2 regions of the Hymenobacter swuensis DY53 genome follow, and region 2 is predicted to be linked to the other one. Evidence: riboswitches for the same ligand, from Rfam matches in the RefSeq annotation. Region 2 holds a riboswitch; the other holds the start of a gene.
What was found. A riboswitch is a leader RNA that binds a small molecule or an ion and turns the genes downstream of it on or off. The one in region 2 is predicted to bind S-adenosylmethionine.
Positions count from the first base shown of each region.

Region 1: it holds a riboswitch for S-adenosylmethionine, as region 2 does, so the genes downstream of both, HSW_RS09440 (phosphoadenylyl-sulfate reductase) here and HSW_RS19320 (O-acetylhomoserine aminocarboxypropyltransferase/cysteine synthase family protein) in region 2, are expected to answer to the same signal.

Region 1 is NZ_CP007145.1:1,876,817-1,884,381, forward strand. Features, by position in the region: gene cobA (uroporphyrinogen-III C-methyltransferase) at 1-52, opposite strand, end outside; gene HSW_RS09430 (sulfate adenylyltransferase subunit 1) at 230-1,519, opposite strand; gene cysD (sulfate adenylyltransferase subunit CysD) at 1,616-2,524, opposite strand; gene HSW_RS09440 (phosphoadenylyl-sulfate reductase) at 2,717-3,496, opposite strand; SAM riboswitch class I at 3,811-3,902, opposite strand; gene HSW_RS09445 (lipopolysaccharide biosynthesis protein) at 4,084-5,562, opposite strand; gene HSW_RS09450 (DUF7033 domain-containing protein) at 5,734-7,110, opposite strand; gene HSW_RS09455 (glycosyltransferase family protein) at 7,163-7,565, opposite strand, start outside.
Region 2 is NZ_CP007145.1:4,164,951-4,172,515, forward strand. Features, by position in the region: gene HSW_RS19300 (lysylphosphatidylglycerol synthase transmembrane domain-containing protein) at 1-271, shown strand, start outside; gene HSW_RS19305 (erythromycin esterase family protein) at 358-2,949, opposite strand; gene HSW_RS19310 (lipocalin family protein) at 3,128-3,547, opposite strand; gene HSW_RS19315 (LysM peptidoglycan-binding domain-containing protein) at 3,789-4,082, shown strand; SAM riboswitch class I at 4,427-4,540, shown strand; gene HSW_RS19320 (O-acetylhomoserine aminocarboxypropyltransferase/cysteine synthase family protein) at 4,932-6,314, shown strand; gene metX (homoserine O-acetyltransferase MetX) at 6,568-7,565, shown strand, end outside.

The sequences.
Region 1 (7,565 bases), 2.3 Mb from region 2:
GCGTTTGCATCGGTGAAATGGTGAAGTGGTGAATGAGTGAATTGTCGGTCATGCTGAGCTTGCCGAAGCATCTCTACCGCTTCGTTCAGGCGGTTCAGTAGCCCAGGGTTTAAACCCTGGGCTATGGAGCGGTTATCGGTGCTGCCATCTGATTAGCCAGCGGTAGAGATGCTTCGCACACTAGCTTGATGCGCCACATGCTCAGCATGACGTTCTGTTCGTCAGCAGCCTAAATCGAAAACGCTACTGGCGGCGCTACCGGGGCGGTGAAGTACTCGGCGTTGGCGGCTTCTACCAGGCCGGCGGCCAAGGTGTCGCCGGTCAGCTCGTCTACTAGGATGAAGGAGCCGGTGGCTCGGTTTTCCTGGTAGAGGTCGAGGGCTAGGGGCAGGGCGGTTTTGAGGCGCACCCGCACGATGTCGTTGAGCTGGGCTTGCTCGGTGTGGATGCGGCCGAACGTCTGCACATTCACTTTGTAGAGAATGGCCGGCACGGCTGCTTTGGCCAGGGCCGAGTGGTGCTGAATCAGCAGCTTGCGGCCGGGCCACAGGGGCTGCTCGCTCATCCAGCACAGAGTGGCTTCCAACTCGCGGGTGAGGGTAGGGGCCTCCGGGCCGGCGAGCACCAACGCATCGCCGCGGCTCACGTCCACGTCGTCGCGCAGGCGCATGACTACGGCCTGGGGGGCGGTGGCCGTTTCCACCTCCTGCTGATTCACCTCAATAGCCTCAATTTCCGATTCCAGGCCCGAGGGCAGCACCCGCACGCGCTGGCCGCGGTGGTAGCTGCCGCTCAAAATCTGGCCGGCATAGCCGCGGTAGTCGGGCAGCTCGGGCGTCTGGGGGCGAATGACGTACTGCACTTGAAAGCGCGGGGCAGCGGCGGTTTCTACGGCGCCGGGCACGGTTTCCAAGTGTTCGAGCAGGCTGGGACCGGTGTACCAGGGCAGGTGCTGGCTGGGCTTCACCACGTTGTCGCCTTGCAAAGCACTCAGCGGAATGGCCGTGGCGGCGGGCAGGTGGAAGTGGTTGGTGAGCTCGGCGTAGTCGGTGGCAATGCGGGCAAACACGGCCTCCTCGTAGTTCACTAGGTCCATCTTGTTCACAGCCAGCACAAAGTGCCGGATGCCCAGCAGCGCGGCAATGAGGGTGTGGCGGCGGGTTTGCTCAATCACGCCCTGGCGCGCATCCACCAGCACAATGGCCAGGTCGGCATTGCTGGCCCCAGTCACCATGTTGCGGGTGTATTGCACGTGGCCGGGCGCGTCGGTGATGATGAATTTGCGGCGCGGGGTGGTGAAGTACTTGTATGCCACGTCGATGGTGATGCCCTGTTCCCGTTCGGCGCGCAGCCCGTCGGTCAGCAACGCCAAGTCAACCACGCCGCCCGAGGCCTGCCGCTTCTCCAGCGCCGCCAGCACGTCCAGCGACACGGATTCGGAGTCGTACAGCAGCCGCCCGATCAGAGTGCTTTTACCGTCGTCCACGCTGCCGCAGGTAATAAATCGAAGTAAGTCCATGTTAGTGAAATTGTGAGGTTGTGAAATTGTGAATTGCTGTGCTGATGGGGTGAAGCGTGAGGATTTTCACGACTTCACCTATCACAACTTCACCACTTAAAAGTATCCGTTGCGCTTGCGGTCTTCCATGCCGGCTTCGGAGATGTTGTCGTCGAGGCGGGTGGCGCCCCGCTCGCTCACTTTGGCCAGCAGCAGGTCCTGGATGATGTCCTCCACGGTAGCCGCGTCGCTTTCCACGGCGGCGGTGCAGGTGGAGTCGCCCACAGTGCGGAAGCGCACCTGCCGGGTCACGATTTCGTCCTCTTCATCCAGCTGCAGGTGCTCCGAGAGGCCCAGCAGCTGGCCCGAGGGCAGCACCACGCAGGTACGCTCGTGGCCGAAGTAGATATCGGGCAGCGGAATGTTTTCGCGCTGGATGTAGCGCCACACGTCCAGCTCCGTCCAGTTGGAAATAGGGAACACGCGCACGTTTTCGCCCTTCTGAATGCGGCCGTTGTAGATGTTCCAGAGCTCGGGGCGCTGGCGCTTGGGGTCCCACTGGCCAAACTCGTCGCGCACCGAGAAGATGCGCTCCTTGGCCCGGGCCTTCTCCTCGTCGCGGCGGGCCCCGCCAATGCAGGCGTCGAACTCAAACTCCTCAATTACCTCCAACAGCGTGTAAGTCTGTAGTGGGTTGCGGCTGGGGTACTTCCCGCCTGGCTCGCGCAGGCGCTGCCGCTTAATGGTGTCTTCCACCTTGCGCACGATCAGCTTTTCGCCAAGTTGTGCAGCCAGCTGGTCGCGGTACTGCAGCACTTCGGGGAAGTTGTGGCCGGTATCCACGTGCACCAGCGGGAAAGGAAAGCGGCCGGGGCGGAAGGCTTTTTCGGCCAGGCGCGTCAGCACAATAGAGTCCTTGCCGCCCGAGAACAGCAGGGCCGGCCGCTCAAACTGCCCCGCTACCTCCCGCAGGATGTGGATGGCTTCGGCTTCCAGCCGGTCGAGGTAATCGAAAGTGGTACTCATATGAAGTCTGGATTTCAGTTCTGTTTTTGTCCGTCATGCTGAGCGCAGCCGAAGCATCTCTACCGCTTCGTGTGGTTCATTAGCCCAGGGTTTAAACCCTGGGCTACGGAGCGGTTGTCGTTGGAATCAAATTGGTAGCCAGCGGTAGAGATGCTTCGACTTCGCTCAGCATGGCGTTCTTTTTTTGCCGTTCTACCCGGCTGGTACCGGCTCCACCACCGGGTCCGGTCCGTCGTGTGGGGCGGCAGTGGTGTGCAGGCCGCACTCCTTGGCCGAAAGGTCTTCCCACCACCAGCGGCCGGCCCGGAAATCCTCGCCGGGACGAATGGCGCGGGTGCAGGGGGCGCAACCGATGCTCACGAAACCCTGTTGATGCAGCGGATTCACCGGAATGCCCTCCTGCTGCACAAAGGCCAGCGCCTGCTCCCAGGTCCAATCAAACAGCGGGTGGATTTTCACGAGGTTGTGCGCTGCGTCCCACTCCAGCGGGTCCATCGTCTGCCGATTCTGGGATTGTTCGGCCCGGATGCCGGTTACCCAGGCCCCGCGGCCGGCCAGAGCTCGGTTCAAAGGCTCTACCTTGCGGATGTGGCAGCACTCTTTGCGGTTGTCCACGCTCTCGTAGAAGGAGTTAGGGCCTTTGTGCAGCAGGAGGTTTTCGAGGGCTTCACGCTGCGGGACGTACACCGCAATGGGCTGCTGGTATCTGATCAGCGTCTTGTTCCAAGTGGCGTAGGTTTCCTGGAAGTTGCGACCGGTATCGAGGGTGAACACCTCAATAGGCAGGTCGTGGACGAAAATCAGGTGACTGATTATCTGGTCTTCCAGCCCGAAAGAGGTAGAAAAAACGGCCTGACCAGGAAAGGTTTCGGCTACCAGACGGAGGCGCTCCAGGGCGGAGGCGGCCACCAGGTGAGGGCGCAGACGGTCCAGCAAGGCGTGGGCGGCCGGCGCAGCATCAGCTACAGGCATAGCAGGAAGGGGGAGGAGGAAGCGCTTTGCCGAAAGGGGCAGAGCGTTCCGGCCAGCAGATGGCCTCGACAAAAACGGACTACGCAACGGCGCAGCGCGGTTTTCAACGAAACAGAAACGGGCGTGCGACTCCTCTGGCCGACGGCACAAACGCGCGGATCAGCTCAGGAATGGGCGGCGCACAAACCAGAAAAACGGGAGCGTGCCTAGCCCTGACAACAACACATACCCATCAACCCACAACATCCATGCTGTACGGCACAGAAGGTAGCAGAAGCGGCGGTGGCGTTGAACAAGGATTTCACGGCAACTTGTTTTTATATGGTCAGGACTTGGCACCGTTTCGGAAGTTCCGCTGGTTGCCGGCGTTTCGTCGAGCCTGTCTCTCCACGCCTCTGTATAAAAACAATCCTTTTTGGGGTAAAGAATTGGTACCCCAAATGTACGAGCCAGAATTTTATACTTCCAAATTTTTCTTTTCTAAGGAAGAAATTGTGGTGGTTGGTGGCCCGCCAAAGCTAACGCCCTGTTGCTGCGGGGAGCAAGCAACCCAAGTGCTAAGGGGACGGAAGGCTACCGGAAACAGGCTAAAAGCCGAGCCGCTTTTTTAGGCTCCTGAACAGTGTTATTACCTCGGGGGCGGTGCCAGTAACCAGAATCAGGCCGCTATATACAGCAGTTATTACCGTAGACCGGAGCAGCATGGTAAGCAGTGGCGAGTCAAGCGTTGGCACCAGCCATGCCAACCCACCCGCCACAGCCGTGATGAGCAGAATCAGCGGAATTCGCCACGTAAACGGCTGCATTTTAAAGGTGTACCATACAAACCAAGTGCGGGCCAGGTTGATGCTCATCTGGGCGGCCACCGCGGCCAGGGCTGCTCCTAGTATCCCGAGGCGCGGAATCAGCACCACGTTGAGGACGATGGTAAGTAGGGCCAGGGAACTGTTAAAAATCAGGTCGAAGCGGTAACGGGGGGAGGTAATCAGGATGAGGCCGTTGACGCCGGTGATGCCATCGAACAGACGGCTGCCCAGCAGCAAGAGCACCACCACGGTGCCCTGCGCGTAGTCGGCGCGCATGAAGGAGTAGATGAAGTCCAGATTCAGCCCAATGCCCAGTGCCAGAAAGCAGCCGATGAGGGTGTTGAGACGGGTGGTGCGCCGGTAGAAATCGGCCATGCCCGGTAAGTTCTGTTGCTTCCAGTAGTCGGCTAATAAGGGGAAGGCAATCTTGTTGAGGGAACGGGCCGGAATAGCCAGGGCCGTACTAATGTTGAAGGCAATACCGTAAATACCGGCCGCCGCCAGGTTCACCTGGGCCCCTACCATCAGGTTATCAATGTACATGATGATGCTGCCGGCCAGGGAGCTCAGGAGCGTAAAGGCACCCACGCTTAGCAATTCCTGCACCGGCCGAACCGCCAGCACCGCCCGCCGGGGCCGCCAGTGCAACTCCCCAATGTGTAGCAGATAACCAGTCAGCAAGAGTACCAGCACCCCATTCACGCTCACGTACCACAGCACGTATCCGTGAAACGATAAGATGCCTTGAGCGAACAGCAGAGCCCCACCCAGGATAAGCAGCCGCAGTAGAATATCCTGCAGAAACGAGGAAAATGCCGTGTGGTAAAGCGCCTTTAGGTAGGCATCGAGGAGAGAATAAAGTAGCGTGAACAGCGCAAATACGGCGGCCCAGAGGTAATAGGGGGCCAGCACAGTGGCCTCTTTCTCATACACCGCCATCAGCACCGGCCGGCCCAGCAGGTATAGGGCCAGCACTACCACAAACCCTACTAGCGGCACCCCCACCAGAAACGGCAGAAACCCATAGTGACCGTTTTCACGGTTACGGAAGTAGGGGAAAAACCGGATGCCCACGCTGGCAAATCCAAACGCGGCTACCTGCGCAAATAGCGTCGCCACCGACGACAAGGTGTTAGTCAGCCCCAACTGCTGCGGCTCCAAGAACCGGGGCAGCACCAGCGTGGTACTCATGAACCCCAGCGCCAGCCCCAGGTAGGAAATGATGGTGTTGCGCAGACCCTGCCGCTGAACGATGCCCAAAGGGTGAAATAGTGAGGTGGTGAGGTGGTGAGTTACCGTTTTGTCATCCTGAGCTGTGCGAAGGACCTTACGACAATAGGACGTTCCAGCGTAGGTTCCCGCAGAGGGTCGTAGAGGTTTTGCGCAGAGGAATGTAGAGTCGTTCAGACGTAAAAGATTCTTCGCGTCGGCTTAGGATGATGGTGGACTCATTTGCGCGCAAATATCCTGACCGTTGACGAAGGCCGGGTTACGGCTGCGAAGGTACTCCATGATAGCACGGAACTCGCGGGGGCCATTGCGGATGTTGGCCGGATCAAAGTTGTCGTTGTGCCATAGCACCGTGCACACGCCCCCAAACCGCTCAATTTCTTGGAACATCGGCGTGAGGGACGGCAGAATTTCCTCGGGGGCCAGCTGCAGGTAGCGTGGGTGGTGCAAGGTAGCGTCCATCACGTTGAGCGGGATTTCGAGAAAGTAGCAGGCTTTATTTTGTGCGAAATCATAGGGATAGAACGGCAGGCAGTAGCTGTTGCGGAAGCCGTAGTGCTCGGCGAAGCCTAAAGTGGAATCGTACTTATAAAGCAGCGCACCAAGAATAACTGGCGTAATACGCGGTTCCCATTGCAGATAATGGAAACGAACACCGTAGGCTTTTACGCCATTGCGTAGATGTTGCAGCCGATGTTCCTCACGCTTCAAATGTGCGTGATACGGCGCGCCGATACTAACATGTAGTCCTATTTCTGAGTTGCCAATGGTGGCGGCCAGTTTCGGCCATTCCCGCCGGATATTGTAATCCGCATTAGGCGTGCCGTTGGCGGCTTTTCGATTCTCGGGCAGGAAGAAAAATGTGCTTTTGGCACCGTATTCCGCCACGGTTTGCTGCACCAGTTCTAGGTTGTCCCAGGCATCTTTCTTGGTAAAATGCCGCCATAGCATTCGGCCGAATTCTAGTGCCTTACCTTGGCTTAAAGCTGCTCTAGTGGGCTCTTTCCAGGCGCTGTAGAGGTTGTCGATGTCGTGGGTGATAAAGGTTGCCCAGGTGGCCCCATCTGCCCAGCGGCGCGGCTGTAACGGCTGGCCGGTTACGTGCTCCACGGCCGTTTTCAGAACGTCGAAGTAGTAATTCACTACCGGCACGGCTACAAAACCATACCGGTGCTGTACGCTGGCCGTGTAAGGGAAGCGGCCGTGCTGGTCCCGCTCCTCGGAATAAAACTCCTGCCATCCGCTGAGTAGATAAAAAGCAGCAGAAATTACATCGGCGTTGATGCGTGCCCGACTGTTTGGCAGCAGCTCCAGCAGAGGCCGGGTGGGCTGGTCGTCGAAGAAGAACGGAAGCTGCTGACCCTGCCACTCGCGGTAGGTTGGCGCGGCTGGGTAAGGAGCAATACCGGTAAAAAAACCGTGGTCTACGGCTGCTATTTCCACCTGCGGCTGAACGCTGCGGTACCCTATGCTGACGCTTGGTACCGCCTCGTAGTCTTGCTGAAAATGCCGCAATACGTAGGCTAACCGGGTTTCGGCGGTGGTCAGAACAACAGCTGGCAGCGGAGGAGGAAGCATGCGCGCAAAGTACGTTGACTAGCGGGACTCTGTACACTAGTCTGCGGCAGGGTCAAGAGGCTGGGGTAGCTGTCTCATCCAGCCATTCACTCAGCCGCCGCACCGCCCGCTGCTGGCTATACCCCTCATCGGGAGTGCCAAGCGTATCATTATAATACGCAGCACGTTGGTACAGATGCAGCGGTTTGTGCTGCTGGTACTGCCGCAGCCATTCCCCAAGCTCCTGTAGCGAGGACGCCCGTTCTATAAGGCGATGAGTGACAAAGCCATAATAATCATCGGCAATAGTATGCGTGCCGAAACGATAGTACAGGCTCGCCAGGTTGAGCAGTGTAGCCTCCAGATGGGAGCTGGTATCGGCGGCAATCAGGGCATCATGCGCGGCCAAAAACTCGAAAATACCTTGCTGCCGGGCATCGGAAAATTGCAGAGCAGGGTGCAGTTGCCGCAGAAAG
Region 2 (7,565 bases):
GCCGGAGTTCTGGCTGATTTTCGGCCGCAACCTCACCTACAAAGTCATCCTGCTGATTGCCATTACCCCCGGCGGCGCGGGCATTGCCGAGGGTGCGTTTCCCACGTTCTTCGGCAAGTTCATCGGCACTGCCACCATGACCAATTTCATGGTGCTCATTTACCGCGTCGTCACGTATTACCTATACCTAGTGCTGGGCGCAGTATTCCTGCCCCGCTGGGTGGCCCGCATCTACGGCAAGCCCAAAGTAGCACAGATCATGCATTCCTGATTATCATGCCGTGCGGAGCGAGGAATCTGGGTTAAGCCATTGATACGGTAACTCCAGATTCCTCGCTCCGCACGGCATGACCCGTTTTAGTTACCGGCTTCCAGCGTTGGGGCCGGCGCGGCGGGCGCGGGACGTTGGTAGGTTTGCCAGAACTCGGGGTGGTAGGTGGCTTTGGAGAGCTGCCAGATACCGGTACTGCCCCCACTCAGTTCCGGGCGCGCTTTTACGTCGGGTACCTCAGCCGCCGGCACCACTATCGGCGGCGTATAGTATACGTCGCAGGTTTTCTGGTTGTAGAACGGCTGTCGGCCCAGTACATGCCCCGTCTCCACCGATTGGGCTATGCTAGTGGCAGCGTAGTAGCGGCCAGCGCTGCTGCGCTGATATGTGACTACGTGGGTGGTTCGGTGGTCCTCAAATACGGCAGAAAAGTAATTGCGCAGGCTGCTTTTGGTGCCATAGTATTTGTGCGCTATGGCGTTTACTTCCACCGTATCGTGCTGCCAAAGGCTTTCATAGCGCGTTATTGCGTAATCCTGCTGCCGCACGTACAGCTTACCGGAATAGCCTTTTACAAACCCCATTCCGGTGGCACGGTGGCTGGCGCGTTTGGCCGCAAAGCTGAGGACGTAGTAGGTTTCTCCACCGCGTTGCTCAATGCTATCCAGCTGCAACCGAAATTTACTTACAGTAGCGGCTTTGAACAGCGGAGAAACCCGCACCGGATCGAAGCCTCCGGAAAAACCATGGCCTGGCTCACTGTACACGCGGCCATCTACTCCCCCGGTTATTGTCCGTTTTTCCTGTACCCGCTTTATGGGCCGTTTTTCCAGCATCAGGAAGCCGCCCGCCCAGTGGTGGTACTCAGCAGGTGTCCATTCCTGACCCGTATATTCTACCTCGTGACGTAACGTGTCAAACCCCATGATACGGCGGTGCGTGTAGGTTTGCTGCACATAGTCCTGCTGCTCGTAGTTCTTTTCGATGGCCCTAATCACCTTTTTCATGATGCGTTTCGGATCCTGCGACTGAGCAATCACATGTACATCGGCCAGCGCAAAAGCAGCAGGCACGAGTTGTACACTCAGGGCAGTGGCGCTCTGCACCGGCAGCATAGCGGGCTCGTAGCCAATGCTGCTTACCTGCACCAGTTCGCCCCGGCCCACTGCCAGCCGGAACCGGCCCTGGGCATCTGTTACAGTGCCGGCGCTGCGGGCGGGTACAGCCACCGTGGCGAAGGGTACCGGTTTCCCCGTTTTGCGGTCGAGCACCGTACCGCTGAGGGCAAGAGCTGTCCCGGTTTTGACAGGCGGGCGAAGGGCCGCGTTCTGCTGCCCCAGCTTAGCCGACGGCATATCTGCGAAGGAAACTGGAGTTGCTGGCTGCAGTACAGCCACTGTTGACGTGGCCGCATGAGGCGGCTGGATGGATTTCAAATATAAAAGTCCATCAATGGCCTCACTCCAGAGGCCGGAAATTGGCAGAAATTCGAAAGCGTATGTGGTCAGGCGGCGGCCCGGCGCATCGTGCTTCAGGCTGACGAAACTGTACTCTTGCCCCTGGGCCAGCAGATTGGCTTCCAACGTGCCCGGGGCAGGCAGCGGGACAGTCTGGTGCCTGCCCCAGTAACCGAAGCCATGGGCGCCGCTACCGGCCAGTGTACTGAGTACGTATACCGCGTCCTCACCCAAAGCCGCTTTCACGATCTGGCCCATCGGTTTGAACTGCTTCAGTTCAGCGTTTTCCAGACTACTCACCTTGCCCGACAAATGCCCGATGGCACCCCAACACAGTACCTTTTCCTGAGGGTGCTGGCGCAGATACCACAGCAGGTTGTCGGCCATCTGCGCGTCGCGGGCATTGCTGTCAGCAGCTTTAAAGTCGGCGGAATCCTTAGCGGCGGGGTCGTTGGTAGTGTAATCGTGCGCCAGCGCCTGTACGCTGCGTATATGCTGTAGCCAGAACGCGGCCCGCTCCCGCCGTTTGGCATCGGGGCCAGCCCCTATCCTTTCCAGTATCTTACGGACTTTACCCAGCTGCATGTTAAACAGCACAATCTGATGAGAAGGCGGAAATATGTTTTGTTCCCCCATCATACTCAGGCATTCGTCCAGATAATCGTAGGCAATGCCATCTGCTCCTTTTTCAGGCTTCAGGAAGTTTTCCAGCTCCTCCAGCATCTCATCATTACCCCACCCAATCTGCGAGTCAAAACCGGCTACACGCAGCCCATTCTTTCCCAGCAGCGGCAGCAGGGCCTGAAACTCCTCCGTTTCCGTCCAGACCGGATATACCGAAGCCATAGTAGCAGTCGAGGCCGGCGCGCCCGTCTGAACTTCGCGCTCGGCGCGGTCCAGTGCGTAGAAGCCGCTTTCAAACGCCACAGTAGTAAAACCCATCCGCTCCTGCAGAAATCGTATCAGCCTGATTTTCGCCTGCGTAACCGTCCCGACGCCATGCGTCGGCTCGCCGAGCATTACCACCCGCGCACCGCCAATTTCCTGGCGGAGGAAGTCCAAATCTGAGAAATTGGTATCAGCCGGATCAATCGTACGCACTGCATGCACAGGCAGAGCTTGGGTAGTAGTAGCCGGGGCAGACTGAGCCAGCGTGCGGACGGAGCTGCTGAGCAAAAGCAGTATGCTGAGCAGCGCCAATTGGCGGATAGGCACGAACATGCGAATAAGATAAAGAGAAGAGATAGACCGGCTGGCAAGCTATAACCTTTTGCGGCATTCTGGCCCTGTCACAGGAGTAGCCCCCACTTCTTTCCACCAGGATTTATGGTACAAAAAATCGCCCTGCCGCAAATGCAACAGGGCGATTCTTGTGAAAGATCGGGCAGCTTGACGCCGCTTATTCTTTTTCCAGGCGCAGTTCAGCACCAGCGTCGCTCTTTAGCGTGAGCTTATCATCAGTGAGCGTTACTACAGTAAACGTGTTGCTTTGGGCAGCACCGTCGGGCGTCATCGTAATGGTTTTGCCGGCCTGGTTGAAGTCGTATTTACCATTTACCGCGCCAGCGGGCGAAGTCATGTTGTACTGGCCGTTGGCAAAGAAGGTAATCCGCTCGTCTTCCTGAGCATCGGTTTGCTTTACTTTGTCGCCGGTGGCACTTAGCTCTTTATCGGTTTTCCACACTTTGCTGGTAGCACCATACAGCATATTTACACCTTCTACTTTGCCTTCTTTGCTACCGCAGGAAGCAGCAGTGAAGAGCACCAATAAGACAAGCAGGCTGGCCAGAAGGCGGAAAGGGGAGGTCAGGGTTTTCATGGGGGAGAAAGAAGTAAGGTGAAGAAAGTAGCAGGGTAAGGCACAACCCATTTTCAGGGCCATTACAGCGCCTCTTACGGGGTCAGCCAATAAGATGTTCGCTGCTTTCAAACCTCAACCGTACAGAATCGATGGGTTGTACAACCAATTGCTTACCACGGCGTAAGACACCCTGACGCCCCCGCCCTGCTGCAGTCCGTCACTTCTTTCCCCTCTTTTCCTCTTAACGCATCTACATCTTATGGGACTGTTCGATTTTCTCTCCAACGAAGGCGAAAAAAAACCGGTTGAACCCGCCGCAAAACCGGCTGCCGGTGGTGCCACGGATTTCTTCGGCAACGCTGATAAAACAGCCGCCGCCGGTGAAACCTACACGGTAGTAAGCGGTGATTCCCTTTCCAAAATTGCTCGCAACCATTACGGCGACGGCTCCAAATGGCACCAGATTTACGAAGCCAACAAAGCCATTATCGGCTCTGACCCCGACAAAATTGAGGTAGGCCAGGTACTTACGCTACCCAAAGCTGTAAGCTAGATCAACTTCTTGGTAATATTCAAAAAGGCAGCCTTACAAAGGCGGCCTTTTTGCTGTTTATATAAGGTTGAAGACAGTAGTTTTTAGTCGCCTGATACACGAGTAAGTAAGGGCTGATAACCCGCCTGTTTACTTTCTACTTCGCAGCAAACGGGCCACTACAAGTACAACGCACCTGACAATTGTTTCTCTATCAATCCTATACAATCAACAGTTCGCCCGGCTAACAAAGGGCCAGCCGGGAATAAATATTTTTCATGCAGCTTGCATATCTCAAAAATACGCTGCTACCTTTGCAACACCAACCCGGTACTCCTTCGTTAGCGACGAGGAAGTTTTCATAGGATTTATACAGAAGTGGCGAGAGAATAGGCTCCCTGACCCACTGGCAACCTTCGACCGCGCGAAAGGTGCCAATTCCTACCCGACCAGCCATTTGGCGGCGGGGCATATAACCCAGGAGTACCATGCACAACGCCCCCACTTTCGCCCAGTTCGTCCCCACCGCTCCGGCTACCTTCGGGTCTGCCGCTTCGCCGTGGGGTTTCCGCGTTTCCCCAGTTGCCGCTCTGGCCACCTACCGAATGCGAATGCGTGGCTGTTGCAGCGCGTGTTGTTGCTGTTGCTAGCCTGAGTCCGGCTACGCAGCCTCCCCTCCTCCTTTTTTTATCCCGGCTCTGACCGGTGGTGCCGACTTCCGGCACCCGGCAGCCCCACCGCATTCTAACCGCCTTGCATCCAGCATTTTTCGGTGGTTTTGATGTGATTCCTGCCTCACTCAGGCAGGCTTTTTCCAGCGGTTTGCGCTCCTTCTTCCGATATCCCAACGCCTTCTAAATCAGCCTCATCATGTCCACGCAGAACTTCCACTTCGAGACGCTCCAACTCCACGCCGGCCAGCAGCCTGACCCCATAACCGGCTCCCGCGCCGTGCCGATTCATCAGACCACCAGCTACGTGTTCAAGAACGCCGAGCACGGCGCTAACCTGTTTGCCCTGAAGGAGTTCGGCAATATCTACACCCGCCTAATGAACCCTACCACCGACGTATTTGAGCAGCGCGTGGCGGCCCTGGAAGGCGGCGTAGCGGCTTTAGCGGTATCGTCGGGGCAGGCGGCCCAGTTCATTGCCCTCAACAACATCCTGCAGGCCGGCGACAACTTCGTGAGCACCACGCACCTGTACGGCGGCACCTATAACCAGTTCAAGGTGGCCTTCAAGCGCCTGGGCATTGAGGTGCGCTTTGCCGACGGGGACCAGCCCTCCAAGTTTGAAGCCCTGATCGACGAGAAGACTAAGGCCATCTACCTAGAAACCATTGGTAATCCCAGCTTCAGCATTCCGGATTTCGAGGCCATTGCCGCCATTGCCAACAAGCACGACTTGCCGCTTATCGTGGATAATACCTTCGGGGCGGGTGGCTACCTGTTCCGGCCCCTGGAGCACGGCGCCAGCATCGTGGTGGAATCGGCTACGAAGTGGATTGGAGGCCACGGCACCAGCGTGGGCGGCGTGATTGTGGACGGCGGCACCTACGACTTCGGCAACGGCAAGTTCCCGCAGTTCACGGAGCCATCCGACGGCTACCATGGGCTGATTTTCAACGATGTGTTCGGCAAGAACGGCCCGTTCGGCAACATTGCCTTCATCATCCGGGCCCGGGTAGAAGGCTTGCGGGACTTCGGTCCTTCGCAGAGCCCGTTCAACTCCTTCCTGCTGCTGCAGGGCCTCGAAACACTGAGCCTGCGGGTAGAGCGTACCGTGGAAAATGCGTTGCGGGTGGCTACCTGGCTGGAGCAGCATCCGCAGGTGGAAGCTGTCAACTACCCCGGCCTGCCCAGCAGCCCCTACCACAAGCTGGCCCAGAAATATCTGAAGCGCGGCTACGGCGGCGTGCTCACCTTCGCCATCAAAGGCAGCAAGGAAACCGCCACCCAATTCATCGACAACCTGAAACTCGTGAGCCACTTGGCCAACGTGGGCGACGCCAAGACGCTCATTATCCAGCCCTCGGCTACTACCCACCAGCAGCTTTCCGATGAAGAGCAGCGCGCGGCCGGCGTACTGCCCACGCTGCTGCGTCTGTCGGTAGGTATTGAGCACTTTGACGATATCCGCGCCGATTTGCAGCAGGCTTTCGATGCGGTGCGCAACGCCGCCACGCCCAATACTGCCGAAGGCACCCTACTGCCCGAACCCGAAACTGAACACGCTGCACCGCTGGAAGTGTAAAACTTGAGAGGGGTTATCGTCCGGCCGCAGGTGAGAGAGCGGCCAGGCTAGCACCTTCCAGCATGTGGCGGCGGGCGTACGCCGGAGCTTTTCGTGAGAGAGGAAGCCCCGGAATCAAGTCGCCCGCACCTTTTTCTGAGAGTTGAATTATGAGTGATGAATGATGAATTGGCAGCCCAACCCATCCACGCAAAGCCCCATTTCATCATTCATCACTCAACTCTCCTAATTCATCACTCATAATTCTCCCCCAATGCCTTCCGCAGAATCCCATGTGTTTCGTTTGCCCCGGCCGCTGCGGCTGGAAAACGGAGCCGTGTTGCCTCGGGTAGAGGTGACGTACCACACTTACGGCCGCCTCAACTCCTCCCGCGACAATGTGGTGTGGGTGTGCCATGCCCTCACTGCCAACTCCGACGTGCTAGACTGGTGGCCCGGGCTGGTAGGGTCAGGCTGTCACTTCGATCCACAGGACTGGTTTATTGTATGTGCCAATGTGCTTGGCTCCTGCTACGGCACTACCGGCCCGCTTACGCCTGATCCGGCAACGGGTGAGGCCACTTTTCAGCATTTCCCGTTGGTAACCATCCGGGATATGGTGGCGGTGCATGAGGCCCTACGGGAACATCTGGCTCTGGGCCGGGTGCATACGCTGCTCGGCGGGTCCCTGGGCGGACAGCAGGCCGTGGAATGGGCTGTGCAGCGGCCGGAACTATTTGACAATCTGGTACTGCTAGCTACCAGCGCCCGGCACTCGGCGTGGGGCATTGCCTTCAATGAAGCGCAGCGGCTGGCCATCTTCGCCGATGCTACTTACCACGAAGCCACGCCGGCTGGCGGGGCGGCCGGCTTACGGGCGGCCCGGGCGGTGGCTTTGCTCAGCTACCGCAGCCACGATGCCTACGGCCAGACCCAAACCGATGTCGACGACGAAAAGCTCGACGATTTCCTGGCCAGCTCCTACCAGCGGTATCAAGGTGATAAGCTGGTAGCCCGCTTCAATGCCTATAGCTACGTAACTCTGTCGCGGGCTATGGATACGCACCACGTTGGTCGGGGGCGGGGCGGCGTGCAGGCGGCCCTGGGCCGCATTCGGGCCCGCACGCTGGTGCTCGGCATTACCTCTGACGTGCTGTTTCCGCCTTCGGAGCAACAGTTGCTGGCCCGCTACATCCGGGGGGCTATGTACGCCGAAATGGATTCCCGGTACGGCCACGATGGGTTTCTGATTGAAACCGCCCAAATCACCCA